Regions from separate parts of the Paenibacillus sp. JDR-2 genome, predicted to be linked through region 2. Evidence: riboswitches for the same ligand, from Rfam matches in the RefSeq annotation. Region 2 holds a riboswitch; each other region holds the start of a gene.

Region 1 (3,259 bases), 2.2 Mb from region 2:
ATCGCTTCCGCGAGACCAAGCCCAAAACCCTCGGCACGGTGAAGGGAAACATAGCTGTCCGTGCACTGCAGCAGGGCGTTCACTTCGTGTCGGGACAACACTTTATCAATTAAATGCATATTGCTCCGTTCGGCAATCAGCTTCTTCAGCTCGGCAAGCTCATTCGGGCGGAAGTCCGCATTATTTACTTTAAGGACAAGTCCAACGCGCTGATCGTTTTTGTCGAAGGCCAGCTTGAAGGCTTCAATTACCGCCCGGGGATTTTTGCGCAAGGTAGAGCTCTGAACGTCGTACATCATTAGAAACAAAAACCGGTTGTCCGGCAGCCCAAAGGATGAGCGGTTAATATTCGGCGCGACTTGTACTTGGATACAGTGCGGAATAGTAATAACGGGAACGGATGCCCGTTTGGAGACGGACTCGGCTACAAATTTGCTGCACACCCATACCTCATTGACATGGCTGAAGCCTTCCACATGCTCTTCCGGAAACTCCGGCAGCTCCCAATGCCAATACCCGATGTTGTAACGGCTGTTAAACAATTCGTTACCGAAATGCTCGCGGGCAGGACGCATAAAGTCGGCATTCATATGAAAGATATTGGTGTTGTACCGGGCTTTATCCAGCAACTTATGCGACCAGCTGTAATCCGACATTCTCGAGGCTACGGCAAGCGGGAAATTAAGGAGTCCAAACGGTATGGCCGCCGTATCAATCGCTTTTGCCGCTAGCCTCGAGGATTCCCCGATCCCCATCTCGGCATGAACAAAGCCGATAATATTTACGCCTGGTTCCCGGGTTGAGGCGTCGGATTGAAGCTTTGCCAGCTCCACGGCAGACCGCCCGGAGCTGCGCTTATTGGAGAGCCGGCGTTGTTTTCGCTTGGATTGCCGCTTAGCGGTTCGTCTTCCGTATGATCGGGTACGGCCTCCTGATTTGCGTCTTCTAGACTTCGATGCGTTCGGCCGTTTTGGCTTCTTGCCTCTCTTGTGTCGTCTTTTCACCCCGGTTCAATCCTCTCGATATTAGCGGATATGCACTCGACTACATACTATTCATGCCGGTCACACGGCTATAAGGACAACAACCCACCAAGCGCAAAAATCGGCGTATGTCTAACTTTAGATAGATGACTTATTTAAAACGAAGCTGGCTTTTTTGGGCAGAAAGGGTATAATAAAGTTTACTGACGTAAGTGAATAGCACCGGGGAGCTGGTTGAGGCTAGCTGAGAGGGAATTCCGAAGAAAATTCCGACCCTTATACCTGATCTGGATAATGCCAGCGTAGGAATTGTTATTAAGGTATGCCTTCTATTGTAAGGAAGCGTGCAGACCTTTAATAAAGCTGACGAAATGTATGGCTCTCCGGATCTCGGAGGGCTTTTTTTATTTTCAGATGGTAGTCCGGCCATAATAGCGAACGTCATAGTCAAGAAGAGAGAGGGAGAGACAGAAAGATGGGAACAGGTGCAAAGAGAAGGTTCGGTATTTCTGCAGCCATGCTGGCGGTAGTTGTGCTGCTGGCCGCATGCGGCTCGAACAACAACAAGAATACGGAGAATGTGTCAGCCGGTAACGGAGCGGACAAGCCGTTGACCAAAGTAAAGGTCGTTCTGGATTGGACGCCTAACACGAATCATACCGGATTGTACGTGGCACGGGATAAAGGTTATTTCAAGGAGCAAGGCCTTGATGTTGAGATTATTCAGCCCGGCCAGGACGGCGCGGATAAAATGGTAGCCTCCGGCGGAGCGGAGTTTGGCGTCGGCTACCAAGAGTCGCTCACTATGGCGCGTATCGCCGGCGTGCCGCTTGTATCCGTTGCTGCCGTGATTCAGCATAATACTTCGGGCTTTGCTTCGCCGGCATCCAAAGGAATCGACTCTCCGAAAAAGTTTGAGGGCAAAACCTACGGCGGCTGGGGCGCGCCGGTAGAAGAAGCGGTAATCGGCTCTCTGATGCAGGAAGAGAACGCGGATGTATCCAAAGTGAAGATGCTCAGCATCGGCGACACGGATTTCTTTACGGCGGTGAAGCGAGACATTGATTTTGCCTGGATCTACTATGCCTGGACCGGCGTGGAGGCTGAGCTGCGCGGCGAGAAGCTGAATATGGTTTACTTGACCGATTACAGCGACAAGCTGGATTACTACACGCCGCTTCTGGAAACTAGCGAGAAAATGATCGCCGAGAAACCGGAGATTGTTAAAGCGTTTGTTGCGGGTGCCGCTAAGGGCTATCAATTTGCGATTGACCATCCGGAGGATGCGGCGGAAGTGCTGATCAAAGCAGAGCCGGATCTGAACGCCGACTTGGTGCGCGCGAGCCAGAAGTGGCTTAGCCCGAAATATACGGATGACGCTTCGCAATGGGGCGTGCAGAAGAAGGACGTATGGGTGAACTATTCCCACTGGATGTTCGAGCACAAGCTGCTGGAGAAGGAGCTGGAGGCGGATAAAGCGTTCACGAACGACTTCCTGCCGAAAGCTTAGGATAAAACAATAGGATTAAGAGGAGCTGACGATGATGGCCAACGCGCTTGTAAGTATTCAAATTCTGCCAACAACGCCAAACGGGGAAAGCGTTATTCCGTTTGTGGACCGCGCAATCGAGATTATTAAGGCATCGGGTGTCCCTTACCGGGTAGCGCCTCTGGAGACAACGATGGAGGGCGAACTCCCGCAATTGTTCGAAATCGTGCAAACCATGAATGAAGCTATGACCGAGATGGGCTGTCCGTCCGTTATCTCGCAGGTGAAAATTTATTTCAATCCGGCTAACGGGGCTTCCATGGGCCGGCTGTTGGAGAAGTATCCGGATGGGCAATAAAGGCTGGTATCACGCAGTCTGGCCTTCTCTGCTTCTCGTTATCTTTATCCTTGCCAGTTGGCAGCTGTCGGTTGATAGCGGCGTTGTACCCGAGTGGCAGCTGCCTTCGCCGACTTCTATCGTAAAAGAGATGTTTGACGTCTGGCATCGCCTAATGGACAATGCCTGGGCAACGGTGGAGCTGGCGCTCATCGGATTTGGCGGAGGAGCAGCAGCCGGAATCATAATTGCTGCTATTCTGCATCTTATTCCATTTGTCCGGAGGGCGGTCTATCCGCTGCTTGTCGTAACACAGAACGTGCCGGTCATCGCGATTGGCCCGATTCTTACGATTTGGCTGGGTTACGGTGTTCTGCCCAAGCTTATTTTAGTCTGGATCGTTTGTTTCTTCCCCGTATCCGTTGCCATGTTGAATGGCTTCAAGGATAC
Region 2 (3,259 bases):
GCAGGATAAACAGAAGGATTGGAAGCTTATCCTTAAACAGCTTCATCAGCCCGCGCCTCCTTCCTGATTGGAAGTGATCCGGCCAAGCTGCCGGAGTAGCAGGCGCTTCAAATTGGCAAAACGTTCATCAAGCGTTGTCTCATAGGTTCGCGGACGCGGCAAGTCAACCGCAAGCGGCTCAAGTTGCGTAATTGGTCTCGACGCCGCAACAAGCACCTGATCCGAGAGCAACAAAGCCTCGTCGATATCATGCGTGATGAACAGGATCGTCTTCCGATGCTTCTCCCACACCTGCAGCAGCCATTGCTGCATGCTGATCCGCGTCATCGCATCCAGTGCGCTGAACGGTTCATCAAGGAGCATCAGCTCTCCGCCGGCAAGCAAGGAGCGGAGGAACGACACCCGCTGACGCATACCGCCCGACAGCTCATGCGGATATTTCGATTCCGTACCCGCCAGCCCAAGCTCAGGCAGCATCTCGAGCACCCTACGCCTTGCTTCGCGCTTAGGCATGCCGGCAAGCTCGAGGCCGACAGCTGCGTTATCCTGCACCGTGCGCCAAGGCATCAGGCAGTCTCGCTGCGGCATATAGCCGATGGTGCTTCGCTGACCGGGAACGGCACCCGCTGCCGCAATCGTTCCGGATTCGGGCTGGAGAAGACCGGCGAGCAGACGGAACAGGGTTGTTTTGCCCATGCCGCTTGCAGCTACGATACTGACGAATTGCCCCTTGGGCACTTCCAGATCAAGTCCGTCGAAGAGCGGCTCCTCGCCTTCAAACCGGTATGTCAGCCCTTTAACAGTCAAGCCCGCCGAAACCGTTAAGCCCTCTTCCCGAGCCCTCTTTACGGTAATCTGCTGCTTGTTCACACCGGCCACTCTTCCTCTCGGTAGGCCATATCCCAGAACATATATTCAAGCTTGGAAGCCATGATGAAATGCTGCTCGAGCTTCGCCAGCTCCGGCTCCGGCAAAGCTTCCGCCAGTTCATCCATGATGCCGATGCACCAGTTGGTCAGCTCGCCAAACTCCTCGGAGCTGTACATCAAAATCCAGTCCCGGTAGAGAGGATGATCAAGCGCGCCGGGCGCTTCAGCGAACAGGACGCCAATCTCCCGGTAGCTCCACATGCAAGGAAGTACAGCCGCCGCAACCTCGGCGATTGAGCCATGCGCGGCAACGTCAAGCAGATATTTGGTATAAGCGATTGTGGTAGGTGATGGTTCCGTTCTCTCCAGCTCTTCCGTTGTCACGCCGAATCGCTCGGCGTATTGCCGGTGCAGTCCCATTTCCACGTTCAGAACGGAATGGCATAGCTCGGAGAATTTCCCCATCGTATGGAGGTCGTTAGCCTTAATGCTGCCGTAAGCGAACATTTTGGCATAATCGATTAAGTAGACGTAGTCTTGCTTGAGGTAAAAGATAAACTTCGCGGGATCCAGTGTCCCTGCCTTCAGCTCCTCGAGAAAAGGATGACGGTGACTCTGTTCCCAGATCCCCTTCGAGCTCTCGTACAATCTCCCGGTGAATTCCCCGGTTTTTATCGTTTTCGTTTGCATTGCTTTCTGCCACTCCTTTGCTTTAGTAACCATAGGTAACTAACGAGGGGGCGCTAGAACAACAGAAAAAACCATCCGCGAATATACGAATGGCTGTAATTCGATCGGTTCTCTACGCCAGCATTACCTGGTTCAGATTAACGGTCAGGCAAACAAGTTGCCTATCTCAGCCGGACTTTATCCAGCACCCGCACGCATTATGCAATTACACTCACTATAACGGATCTGTGAATATTAGGCAATAACCTATTATTCGCCGGCTCCGCCCTTGCCTTCAGCCGTTTCCTTCTTCTCCGCGCCAGCCTTAGGCCCTTTGCTGAATACACGCTTCGCGCTCTTCTTCTTTTCGGCCTTATCCCAACGGCTCCAGCCCTTCTTGCCGGTTCCTTGTCCGATGCCGCTCTTTTTTGCTTTAACCAATCTGTACAGCTCCCTTGTCCTCTAATACGGTGTATTGTACCAATAGCAGGGCGGTAATAGCAATGTTTAAGCTTAAGCCTCCGGCTCAATCCCGCAAACGCCGTAAAAGAACAAGTGGAGAAATTCCTCGAAGAATTGCTCGCCTTTCCCGCTTTGCTGCGCCTCTTCCAGCAGCTTTTGGGATTGCGCGACAAACATGTTCACGTAAGTCAGGATCATCTGCGTCGATACCTTGTCCGAGATTTGCCCCCGCTGCTTGCACTCCTCGATAAAAGCATGCATAAGCGGCATAGCTCTCCGCTGCGTCACCTCGTCGATATAATCCGCAAACGCCGGATCGCCGCTCATCATCTGCTGAATGAATTCCGGAGTGAAGCGGCGGAATGCTTCTGTATCGGCCTTAACCACGTATTCCACGAACTGCTGAAACGTTGGACCGCGGCTCATGAACATTTCGAAATCGTCAACATGCTCCGTAACGTAATGCTTGAAGGCTTCCCGAATGAGAATCTCTTTGCTGCCAAAATAGTTATAGATCGTCACCTGCGACACCCCTGCTTCGGCAGCGATGTCGGCAATGCGGATATATTTAGGCTCACAGCCCTGAAGCATCGCGAGGACCGCGTCCCTGATCTTTGCTTTAAGCTGCTCGGCTCTTTTTTCAAATCCGTTCATGTTACCCTCCGGCTCTCCAATAAGTATGAACTAATGAAATTATAGCACATAAATATTTCATAACCCCATTGACTTCTCTTTTAGCCGAGCCTATCATAATGATGAAATATAGAGATATTAATATTTCATAACTTTTCGAAAGAAGGTGCGGTCAGCATGCTGGTCGTAGACGGTTTAACGAAGCTTTTTCCGGGCGGCAAAGGGATTACCGATGTGTCCTTTACCGTGAAGCAAGGAGAGGTATTTGGCTTTCTTGGTCCTAACGGCGCCGGGAAATCCACAACGATCCGCCATATTATGGGCTTCATGAAGCCCGACCGCGGTAGCGCGTCGATTAAAGGACTGGATACATGGAAGCAGCAAGGGACCGTACAGAGGCTGGTCGGCTATTTGCCGGGGGAGATCGCTTTTATCGAAGGAATGACGGGCAAGGAGTTTCTAGCGTTTCTGGCCCGCATGCAACGGGTGGACAGCGCGGCGCGGCGCAAGGAGCTGATCGAACGGCTTCAGTTCGACGTCTCCACCCCGATCCGCAAAATGTCCAAAGGGATGAAGCAAAAGGTCGGCATCGTTGCGGCTTTTATGCATAGACCGGAGCTGATCAT
Region 3 (3,259 bases), 1.8 Mb from region 2:
GGTCAAAATTAGTCTGACATGCTGTACGAAATCCAACGTAGCTCTACTACTGTTGCCGAATCGCCTTCGAATCACTCTGGAAACGCACCGTTTTATTTCAGCCGTATAGCTTGCTCCCGGACATTTTGAACGAATCCGCCTGCTCCTTCATTCCGGCTTCCAAAGCCGCTTCGTTATTCAGTCCGCGTGCTTCCGCATATTCCCGGATGTCTTGCGTAATCCGCATGCTGCAGAACTTTGGTCCGCACATCGAGCAGAAGTGCGCTGTTTTCGCCGCCTCGGCGGGCAGCGTCTCGTCATGGTAGGCGATCGCCCGTTCGGGATCAAGGGACAAATGGAACTGGTCGCGCCATCGGAATTCGAACCTTGCCTTCGACAGGGCGTCGTCCCGGAGTTTCGCCATTGGATGTCCTTTGGCAAGGTCTGCGGCATGCGCTGCTATTTTGTAGGCGATGACACCGTCTTTAACGTCTTCTTTATTGGGGAGGCCCAGATGTTCTTTAGGCGTTACGTAGCATAACATCGCCGTTCCGAACCAACCGATCATCGCTGCTCCTATCGCCGATGTGATATGGTCGTAGCCAGGTGCGATGTCCGTCGTGAGCGGCCCCAGGGTATAAAACGGCGCTTCCTTGCAGATCTCCATTTGGAGGTCGACGTTTTCTTTGATCAAATGCATGGGAACGTGGCCCGGGCCTTCGATCATCACCTGAACATCATGCTTCCAAGCGATTTCCGTCAATTCTCCAAGCGTTCTCAGTTCCGCGAATTGAGCTTCGTCGTTAGCATCCGCAATGGAGCCTGGACGAAGGCCGTCTCCAAGCGAAAACGACACGTCGTAGGCTTTCATAATCCCGCATATTTCTTCAAAGTGGGCGTAGAGGAAGTTTTCCTTGTGGTGGGCGAGACACCAGGCAGCCATGATGGAGCCGCCCCGGGAAACGATGCCGGTAACGCGTTTGGCCGTAAGCGGGATGTAACGCAGCAGCACGCCGGCATGAATAGTGAAATAATCGACGCCTTGTTCAGCTTGTTCGATTAACGTATCGCGGAACACTTCCCAGTTCAGGTCTTCCGCTTTTCCGTTCACTTTTTCAAGCGCCTGGTAAATCGGCACCGTGCCAACGGGAACGGAAGAGTTGCGAATAATCCATTCGCGTGTCGTATGGATGTTTTTTCCCGTGGACAAGTCCATAATCGTATCCGCTCCCCAGCGGGTTGCCCACGTCATTTTCTCGACTTCCTCTTCAATGGAGGACGCAACGGCCGAATTGCCGATGTTGGCGTTAATCTTCACATGGAAACGGCTCCCGATGATCATCGGCTCGAGTTCGGGATGGTTGATATTGGCCGGTATAACCGCGCGCCCGCGGGCCACTTCCGAACGGACCAGCTCCGGATCAACCCCTTCGCGAATCGCAATAAACTCCATTTCCGGAGTCACGATGCCTTTGCGGGCGTAGTGAAGCTGCGTGACGTTTCTCCCCGGTTTTGCGTGAAGAGGCCGGTGATTCAGGCAAGGGAAAATTTCCTCGCCATTCTTCTTTGCTCGTTCCTCGTCCGAAAATCCGTTATCTTCCGGCTTAATGATCCGGCCGTCGTAAGCTTCCGTGTGGCCGCGGTCGCTGATCCACCCGCCGCGCAGGACAGGGAGTCCTTTACGCACATCGGCCTCGTAGGACTCGTCCGTGTACGGGCCGCTTGAGTCATACACCCGCACTGGCTCGTTGGGCTGCGGCTGTCCGTCTTTTCCCCGACTGTCGGATAATACGATTTCGCGCATGGGAACCCGAATATCTTCCCTCGATCCTCTCACATACGTTTTGCGGCTGCCCGGTAGCGGCGTTGATAAAATCGGCATCAAAAAAACCTCCTTAAGAACATTCGATAGGTTCGGAATGTCCGCTAGGAGGCCGTTGTTTAGGGAAATGAGACTGTACGCGGGATAGCTTCAGCAGTTAGACACGGACAAATAGGCAGAGCTCGCCCCGGCAGGGCACAGCTTGCAACCCCCGGTCGCTCCCTAAAGGCAGCTTTTGATGCGGCCGGACGATCACCGGCAACAAAAAAAGCCGCCCCGTCGGGAGCGGCTTGAGGTGTCGAAATCCGTGCAAATCGAAACGGACGAATGACAATCGCACCCGTTTCTATCGCATATGGCTGACGCGCACAAGACCACTTTCCTACGCTGGCATAACCCAGATCAGGTTCAAAGGGACCAAGGCTACGCCTTATCTCAGCCCTTGCGGGCGCCCCTAGTGGAATTCCTAGTCAAAAGAGTACACTCGAAAAAAGGGTCTGTCAAGCAGCCGTTCAAGAGGAATCTTTCATTTTATGGCTGATAGGCAGGATGATTTGGGGGTTTATTGAATAGTAATATACAATCTCGTACTTGATCAGGGGAGGTTGGATGAATTGGACAAACAGCCATTCAAGCATGCGGTTAGGAACCCTTCGGGCGTTAAAAACATTTTTGCGATGACGGTGCTGTGTTCACTCTTTCTTGTTAGTACGCTGCGGGGAAAAGACGATGATACGATCCTGTACGTATGGGGTATCGTGGTGTTCTGCTTCTGCGCTGCCGCATTGCTCTGGTCTCTGTACCGGGCGGTACAGAAGCCGATTGATCTCTGTTTGCAGGAGGATACGCTTTTGCTGAGCGGAAGCACAATCACCGCGGAGCAGATTGAGGTCATCATGATCAGGCGGGACTCGGTTCACCCGATTATCGGGATTAAGCCTCATGGCGCGAGAATTGTTCCTGTCCGCATGTGCTTCAGGTATGTGGACGAAGAGGATAAAGGCTTCGCGGATATCGCCGACTGGGCGAAGAGGAATAACGTAAAAGTCGACTACGGTTTCTTTTTCAGATGGATATAGATAGGGAGTATGAAATGAAACAATTAACGGGAATCTTGCTGGTTACGTTTGTCCTGCTGCTGTCTGCTTGTGCAGGCAAAGGAGCCTTGACTGCCGATGACGTGAGCAAAGCTCTTCAGAAGCAAGGCCTTGAAGTTCGTGAGTTAACGGTCGATGAGGCGAACCTGCTTGCAGCTAGTCCTACCATTGCAATCAACGGAAAAGAACCCGTACCTTTGGAATTAGCTTTGCCGGCTGCAGATATGGCCCATCGTGAGTTTTTGCTCGTATATGTGTTCCGCTCTGAAAAGGAGAGAGTCCGTGTAGAAAAATCAGATGGTACTCCTACTCCAATACAGTTAAAAGATTTGTACCCAACTTTATTGAAAAAGAAAAATGC

Evidence for each region. Region 2 has a riboswitch for thiamine pyrophosphate ahead of tenA (thiaminase II). Riboswitches for the same ligand answer to the same signal wherever they lie in the genome.
Region 1: linked by a shared signal. The riboswitch ahead of PJDR2_RS17695 (ABC transporter substrate-binding protein) and the one ahead of tenA (thiaminase II) in region 2 are both predicted to bind thiamine pyrophosphate.
Region 3: linked by a shared signal. The riboswitch ahead of thiC (phosphomethylpyrimidine synthase ThiC) and the one ahead of tenA (thiaminase II) in region 2 are both predicted to bind thiamine pyrophosphate.

Annotation. Positions count from the first base shown of each region.
Region 1 is NC_012914.1:3,981,659-3,984,917, reverse strand. Features, by position in the region: gene PJDR2_RS17700 (glycosyltransferase) at 1-833, opposite strand, end outside; TPP riboswitch at 1,197-1,309, shown strand; gene PJDR2_RS17695 (ABC transporter substrate-binding protein) at 1,459-2,493, shown strand; gene PJDR2_RS17690 (thiamine-binding protein) at 2,528-2,830, shown strand; gene PJDR2_RS17685 (ABC transporter permease) at 2,820-3,259, shown strand, end outside.
Region 2 is NC_012914.1:6,199,311-6,202,569, forward strand. Features, by position in the region: gene PJDR2_RS27150 (ABC transporter permease) at 1-46, opposite strand, end outside; gene PJDR2_RS27155 (ABC transporter ATP-binding protein) at 46-870, opposite strand; gene tenA (thiaminase II) at 867-1,559, opposite strand; TPP riboswitch at 1,652-1,761, opposite strand; gene PJDR2_RS32610 (DUF3934 domain-containing protein) at 1,809-1,979, opposite strand; gene PJDR2_RS27165 (TetR/AcrR family transcriptional regulator) at 2,052-2,654, opposite strand; gene PJDR2_RS27170 (ABC transporter ATP-binding protein) at 2,811-3,259, shown strand, end outside.
Region 3 is NC_012914.1:848,716-851,974, forward strand. Features, by position in the region: gene thiC (phosphomethylpyrimidine synthase ThiC) at 98-1,861, opposite strand; TPP riboswitch at 2,164-2,267, opposite strand; gene PJDR2_RS03795 (hypothetical protein) at 2,416-2,880, shown strand; gene PJDR2_RS03800 (hypothetical protein) at 2,895-3,259, shown strand, end outside.